DNA from 3 places in the Pseudoalteromonas sp. ND6B genome. Region 2 is predicted to be linked to each of the others. Evidence: predicted binding sites of a transcription regulator. Region 2 holds the regulator's gene; each other region holds the start of a gene.
What was found. Region 2 encodes FliA, which starts transcription of late flagellar genes. Its sites were predicted from a motif close to CTAAAGNTNNNNNNNNNNNNGCCGATA; they were not measured.
Positions count from the first base shown of each region.

Region 1 (2,329 bases), on a different contig from region 2:
TCACCACCTCGCTTTTCACCACGTTGCTCTTGACGTCCACCTGCGGAGCTTTCATCTCCCGCCTGAAACTCAAGCATTTGTTGGGTCATTTCAACCGTTTGTTGCTGAATGGTTTCTATAGGAGTTGGCTCAGGTTTACCCGGCGTAAACTCCATAGCAATAACAGATGTCCCTTTTGGAATGTCTTTTACTTCTATTTTATTTTGTACACCAAAAGCAAACTTCATTGAGCCTGCAATTTGTTTAAATTTAAGTACATCCATTTCAGAAAATGCGAGTAAAAGTACGAAAAAGCACATTAATAATGACATTAAATCGGCAAACGTTCCCATCCACGCAGGAAGTCCTGGAGGTGGGCATTTGCACTCTTCATCTGACATAATTATTCCTCAGTATTGACTGCGCGTTTTGATTCAGCTAGATAATTTTTCAAGATCCCTTCAATTACTTTAGGATTTTGCCCGTCTTGAATACCTAATACTGCATCTAAAATTAAGCGCTGATTCATGGCCTCTTCGTCTTTACGCAGTTCAAGTTTTACCTGAATAGGAATGGCTACAACGTTTGCTAAAAACGCACCGTATAATGTGGTTAACAACGCAACCGCCATTGCCGGTCCGATAGCTTTGGGGTCATCCATGTTCGAGAGCATAGCCACTAAGCCTATCAACGTACCGATCATCCCCATTGCGGGTGCAATATCACCTAATGATTTAAATAAGGTTGCCCCCATTTCATGGCGAGTGGTGGTTAACGAAATATCTTTTTGTAATGTTGCGCGTACCACATCAGCATCATGCCCATCTACTAGCATATCAACGCCTTTGCGCATAAAAGGATTTGGGATTTCGGCTTCTTCTAAGGCTAAAAACCCGCCTTTTCGAGCAGAGTCAGCTAATTCTACCGCTTTTTCGATTAATGCTTCAGGAGGCTCAATTTTAAACATAAACGCTTTTGCACATACTTTACCAATGCCAAGAAATTGCGACATGGTAAAATTAGATAAAACGATAAAAAGGGAACCACCAAATACAATAACCACAGAAGGGGTATTGTAAAACATAGCGACTTCACCGCTACTACTCATAAACATGGACATGACAATTAAGCCAATTGCGCCAAGGATCCCAATAATGGTTGCTAAATCCACATTCCCTCCAAAGGTTTTATATTTTTTCTTCGCAAGCGTTGTTATTAATTGTTTATCGGCAAGATACTGAAATACTTAAGTGATTTTTATGATAAACGGTAAAATTAAGATTAGTTATATTTTAGATCAACATAGGTAATCAATCTAATTAATCAAAATTAATAATTTTAAAAAATAACGTTGAAACGCAATCAACAGCATTTATCTATCAAAAAACAATATCATTCTTTGACCTAGTTTAGCATTCCCCCTAAAATTGGCGTCTAAATTTATTATGTAAGTTGAAAATAAAGATGGCGACTAAAAAACCTGAAAATTTAAGTTTCGAACAAGCACTAGAAGAGTTAACAACAATTGTCAGTGAAATGGAACAAGGTGATTTATCGCTTGAACAGTCTTTAAAGCAATTTGAGCGCGGTATTGCACTTGCGAGCGCATCTTCAGGCAAACTTCAACAAGCTGAGCAAAAGGTGTCGATATTAATGGGTAATGACGAAAAAGCACCGCTTACTCAGTTTGATAACGATATGGAATAATCGTGAGCATAAAAGAACAAATAAAACTCGCTCAAGATGATGTAGCTAATACGCTCAACCTTTATTTTGAACAACCTCTTGAAAGCGACAATACTATAAAAGAAGCCACACATTACAGTGTAATGAATGGTGGTAAAAGACTGCGCCCGTTTTTAGTGTACACCACAGGTAAAATACTCGGTGCTGACAAGCGTGATTTAGATGTACTTGCCGCAGCCATTGAATGTATTCATAGTTATTCATTAGTTCATGACGATTTACCTGCGATGGATGATGATGATTTACGCCGTGGTCGCCCTACATGTCATATTGTATACGGTGAAGCGCAAGCGATTTTAGCTGGAGATGCACTGCAAACTTTAGCATTTGAACTTATTGCTAAGCATAAATTTAAATGCTCGACTGAAGCACAATTAAAAATGATCGCAGCACTAGCGCATGCATCGGGGTTACAAGGTATGGTTGCCGGACAAGGCCGCGATATTGCAGCAACCGATAAGGTTATTACTGTTGATGAGTTAGAACGTATTCATAAACTTAAAACCGGTGCGCTAATAAATTGTGCGATTACTCTTGGCGCACTGTGTGCTCCTAATACGAGCCAACAAACTTTAGATAACTTATCAACTTTTGGATACGCTAT
Region 1 covers NZ_JQFL01000005.1:22,742-25,070, reverse strand. Annotated here, with positions in the region: gene ND6B_RS16860 (flagellar motor protein MotB) at 1-380, opposite strand, end outside; gene pomA (flagellar motor protein PomA) at 383-1,150, opposite strand; gene xseB (exodeoxyribonuclease VII small subunit) at 1,444-1,686, shown strand; gene ispA ((2E,6E)-farnesyl diphosphate synthase) at 1,689-2,329, shown strand, end outside.
Region 1: a site for FliA is predicted at 1,204-1,230, ahead of pomA (flagellar motor protein PomA). Genes of this name have one in related genera too.

Region 2 (2,329 bases):
CTCATCGGTTTTGTGATGAGAACTGCTCATAAACTTATCAATACTATGACAAAGTGATTTAAACTCACCAAGCTCTATTTCGCGGTTCATTAAACGATCCCACGTTGGCTTGATATCAGCTATTTCGTCAGCGATTTCTTGTGCTAATGGTAAGCTTGCTTCAACCGCATCCATTGTCTTATTGGCTGCGTTTTCTGTCATTTCCATGACATAGTTAAGGCGTTTTTTTGCGTCAGGGATGGCATCAGTGGTAATGTCTGTTAAACGCGTGTCTAACTCGAAACTTTTTAAAGCTTCGTGCAGTTGACGCGTCAACTTACCCACCTCAGCAAATAACTGTGATTGCTCTTGTGAAGCTGTTTCTAAAATTAACTGATTCGCTTTATCTTGCTCACCATTTTCTAAAAAAACAACTAACTGGCGAGCTTGTTCTAAAGTAATCTGAGGCGCAGCAGGTGCTGACATAAGCCTCTCCCTCTCATTAACCTAAGCGTTCGAACACTTTTTCTAATTTAGTTTTCAATGTACCTGCAGTGAATGGTTTAACAATATAACCATTAACACCTGCTTGGGCCGCAGCAATTATTTGTTCTTTTTTAGCTTCTGCTGTAACCATTAAAACAGGAATATGCTTTAATTTTTCATCAGCTCGAATTGCCCTTAAAAGATCAATACCTTGCATGCCTGGCATATTCCAATCTGTTACAACAAAATCAAACGCTTGATTTTGCAACATAGGCAAAGCAGTTGACCCGTCATCTGCTTCTTGAACATTGGTAAAACCTAAATCGCGCAACAGGTTTTTAATAATACGTCTCATTGTTGAGAAATCATCAACAACAAGAATTTTAATGTTTTTATCCAAAACATCCTCCAGTGAGGCCTGAACCTTTATTTACTTACTTCTAGTTTATCCAGTCATTGATTTTTGCTTTAAGCTTAATCATCGCCTGACCATGTATCTGACTTACACGCGATTCACTTACATCGAGTATATGCCCAATTTCTTTTAAATTCATCTCATCGTTATAGTACAAAGAAAGCACCATTGCATCTTTTTCCGGTAACGACTTTATTGCACTGAGTAAAGACTCATTAAACCGTTCATTTTTAACATTATTGAACGGTTTGTCTAGTGCTAAATCTTGGCCATGAGGTGTAATCACATCGTCATCTATACCAAGGTCTTCAATACCTAACACTTTGCTTACATTTACATCGTTTAAAATATGATGGTACTCATTTAGCGAAATTTCAAGTTTTTCAGCAACTTCACTATCTTTAGGTTCACGGTTTAAACTGTTCTCAAGCGCAACAATAGTTTCTGCAACCAAACGGCTTTTTCTGTGAACTGAACGTGGAACCCAATCGCCTCGGCGCATTTCGTCTATCATCGCACCACGAATACGAATACCGGCAAAGGTTTCAAAGCTTGCGCCTTTGCTTGCATCAAAGTTTTTTGAAGCTTCAATTAAACCAATCATACCCGATTGAATTAAATCATCTAGCTGCACACTGGCCGGTAAACGAGCAATTAAATGGCACGCCACTTTTTTGACTAATGAGGCATGCTTTTCAACAATCATATTTAAATTTTGTGTTGACTGATATCCCATAGCTCTATTCACCGGTATTGTCATTGTTAGTTACTAACTAGTTTCTCAATGAAAAACTCTAAATGACCCGAGGCTTGACTAGGTGTTGGCCACTTAGCAATTTTTGTAGCCAGTGTTTTAAAAGCAATTGCAGCAGGCGACCCAGGAAAAACCTCAACAATTACTTTTTGGCGGCGCGTTGATTTGCGCATATTTTCATCATATGGAACCGTTGCAACCAACTCCATTGATATATCTAAAAATCGGTCGGTAACCTTTGAAAGTTTTGCAAACAATTCCTGCCCTTCGCGTAAACTACGCACCATATTGGCAACAATTTTAAATTTATAAACGCCGTGCTCACGGCTAAGTACTTTAATTAAAGCATAGGCATCGGTAATTGATGTAGGCTCATCACATACCACCACAACCACATCTTGCGCTGCGCGAGAAAAACTCAGCACCATATCGGAAATACCCGCAGCGGTATCAACAATTAAAATATCAAAGTCGGTGTTAAGTTCACTAAATGCACGAATAAGTCCAGCGTGCTCTGAGGGTGATAACTCAACCATACTTTGCGAACCCGATGTTGCAGGCACTATTTTTATGCCTGCGGGACCTTCGACTAAAATATCATCAAGTTCACATTCGCCCGATAAAACATGAGATAAATTACGCTCAACGCGCAGTCCAAGCATCACATCACAATTCGCTAATCCTAAATCAGCATC
Region 2 covers NZ_JQFL01000072.1:26,382-28,710, reverse strand. Annotated here, with positions in the region: gene ND6B_RS03420 (protein phosphatase CheZ) at 1-465, opposite strand, end outside; gene cheY (chemotaxis response regulator CheY) at 482-865, opposite strand; gene ND6B_RS03430 (RNA polymerase sigma factor FliA) at 906-1,616, opposite strand; gene ND6B_RS03435 (MinD/ParA family ATP-binding protein) at 1,643-2,329, opposite strand, start outside.

Region 3 (2,329 bases), on a different contig from region 2:
ATGGTGAGATTACACCGGTTGCCGATATTAAAGTAAAACGTAATGATACGTGCCCTTGTGGCAGTAATAAAAAATACAAAAAATGTCATAGTGTATAAACTTCAGCTACAAAAAATGGGCCACAAGGCCCATTTTCAAAAACTACACTAAACGCAAATTAGCGTTTTACTCGCCATCATCTTCATCGAAATCTTGACGCTGTGCAGGTCTTGCTAAAATCTCTAAGTAAAAAGAAGTTAAACCTTGCTTTTCAATTTCACTGATGTGATTGTTAATTTCAGCAACGTGAACCACTTGGGCTTCTTCAGCCGTGTTACCAAACTTACAATCAAATGCCCAGTAGTCGGCATCAACAGGTAAAGTTTTATTACGTTCTCTTTTCAAATATTTTTTCACTTCATGCTTTGCAGCATCAACCATACGAGGGTATTTGATTTTCTCATGATTCAGCGTGAATGTTTTCTTCATTACGTTCCTAATTACCTTGGTTTAATGATAATGGCATTTAATGTCATACCATTTGCGCCATTATAGCAATTGCATTTAAATTTTGGATGCTTTTTTTATATTAAATCAGTTATTAAAATAAAGCACCTATAAAACCAATAGTTACTTACTACTATAAACACAGTTTATTACAATTAAATGGCATGTATAAAGCAGCAATTGAACACATATAATTAGGCACTAAACAAATGTAATGGCTGGTGGATAGCTTCATTTTGTAAATCATCATAAAATGCCACCGCATCCATTTGAGGGTTTGATAACTCGGTGTTGGTATTTTGGATTCGTCGACGTACCGCTAATTCACAGTTATCCATTACGTTAAGCGGAATGTGGTTTCTATCATCACGAATATTAAATGGCTCAGGCTTTAAGCACTGAGTTAACTTTATATCACTCATCCCTACAGCGCTTCCCATTTTTGCTAAAAGCTCTGTGTTATTTTTACCAATTAACATATTAAAGGTATCTGGCGCTAATGGCTGCTTTGGACCTGCGCCAAATTGTTTACGCAGAGCATCTTCATTAGCTTGATAATGCTTAGTGTCACTTTTGGGTAGGTGGAATTCACTAAAATCGAGTGCATCGTGAGAGAGCATTGCTAATAAAAGTGCAAACTCGCCTCGGCGGTTTTCGTGCACACTTTCGTTAAGCCTTGTTTTTAACTGGCTCTCCGTGATTAACAAATCACCAATCTGCATAGACTTTAGCCTATTTAACTAATTAATAAGTATTTATCGGCTAAATTTGAATTTTCTTTAGCTTTTTTCTTTACTTAAATAAGAAGTTTGCTATTATCTGCCGCGTTGCATTGGAGGGGTTCCCGAGCGGCCAAAGGGATCAGACTGTAAATCTGACGGCTCAGCCTTCGCTGGTTCGAATCCAGCTCCCTCCACCACTTTTCTTAGGCTAAGTTAAGTGGGGCCAAATGCAATAACAATTAGTGTGGAGGGGTTCCCGAGCGGCCAAAGGGATCAGACTGTAAATCTGACGGCTCAGCCTTCGCTGGTTCGAATCCAGCTCCCTCCACCACTTCTCTTCTCTACCTTATTTCTTTTTATTCAAATACCCACTGTAAACTCATACCATGATTGTTTAACCAGTTACTTGCTTGTTTATAATCTGAATAAAATAATCCCACACGTTGCCAAAATTGAGCACTGTGATTTAAATATTTTAAATGTGCTAATTCATGAACAATCACGTAGTCAATGACCCATGTCGGTGCACTTGCCAAGTGTAAGTTGAAGGTTAGTTCACGCCTGCGATTACAACTACCCCAGCGACGTTTATACAATTGAATACGAATATTACTCGGTAGCTTTTCACCCATCAGCTGACAATAATCGTTAACTCGCATTTCAATATAACTTTCTAATTTCTCATGCAAAAACTGCTCTAGCAAACTTTGATACATTTGCGTTTGATGCTTTACACGTGAAGAAATACTCAGTAACAGCGTTTGGCTTTCATTGTGCTGCTGCCATTGAGTGCGTACTGCGTTATCAAATTGCACATTAACAGCTTCATTAAATAATTTAATACTCTGGGTTTTGAGTGGAAACTGTCGTGTATCGGCTTGAATTTGTTGCTTATGTAACTGAGCATCAATCCAGTCCTGTTTACTTAACAGCCATTCATTAATTTGTGTTTTCGTTACAAAATGGGGCGCATATACCGTAAGCTCACGTTGTGCGACTTTGATAGCCACTGTTTTTCTTCGCTTACTACGCTTTAAAGTGTAATCCAACAATGAATGCTGCCTATTTATAATTAACCACTGGGTTTTATTTTACCTTGTACCATAACGGCTAATCTATAA
Region 3 covers NZ_JQFL01000089.1:39,034-41,362, forward strand. Annotated here, with positions in the region: gene ND6B_RS00430 (YchJ family protein) at 1-98, shown strand, start outside; gene ND6B_RS00425 (DUF6172 family protein) at 166-468, opposite strand; gene ND6B_RS00420 (VC2046/SO_2500 family protein) at 681-1,208, opposite strand; tRNA gene ND6B_RS00415 (tRNA-Tyr) at 1,321-1,405, shown strand; tRNA gene ND6B_RS00410 (tRNA-Tyr) at 1,455-1,539, shown strand; gene ND6B_RS00405 (M48 family metallopeptidase) at 1,565-2,257, opposite strand.
Region 3: a site for FliA is predicted at 1,243-1,269, ahead of ND6B_RS00420 (VC2046/SO_2500 family protein). Genes of this name have one in related genera too.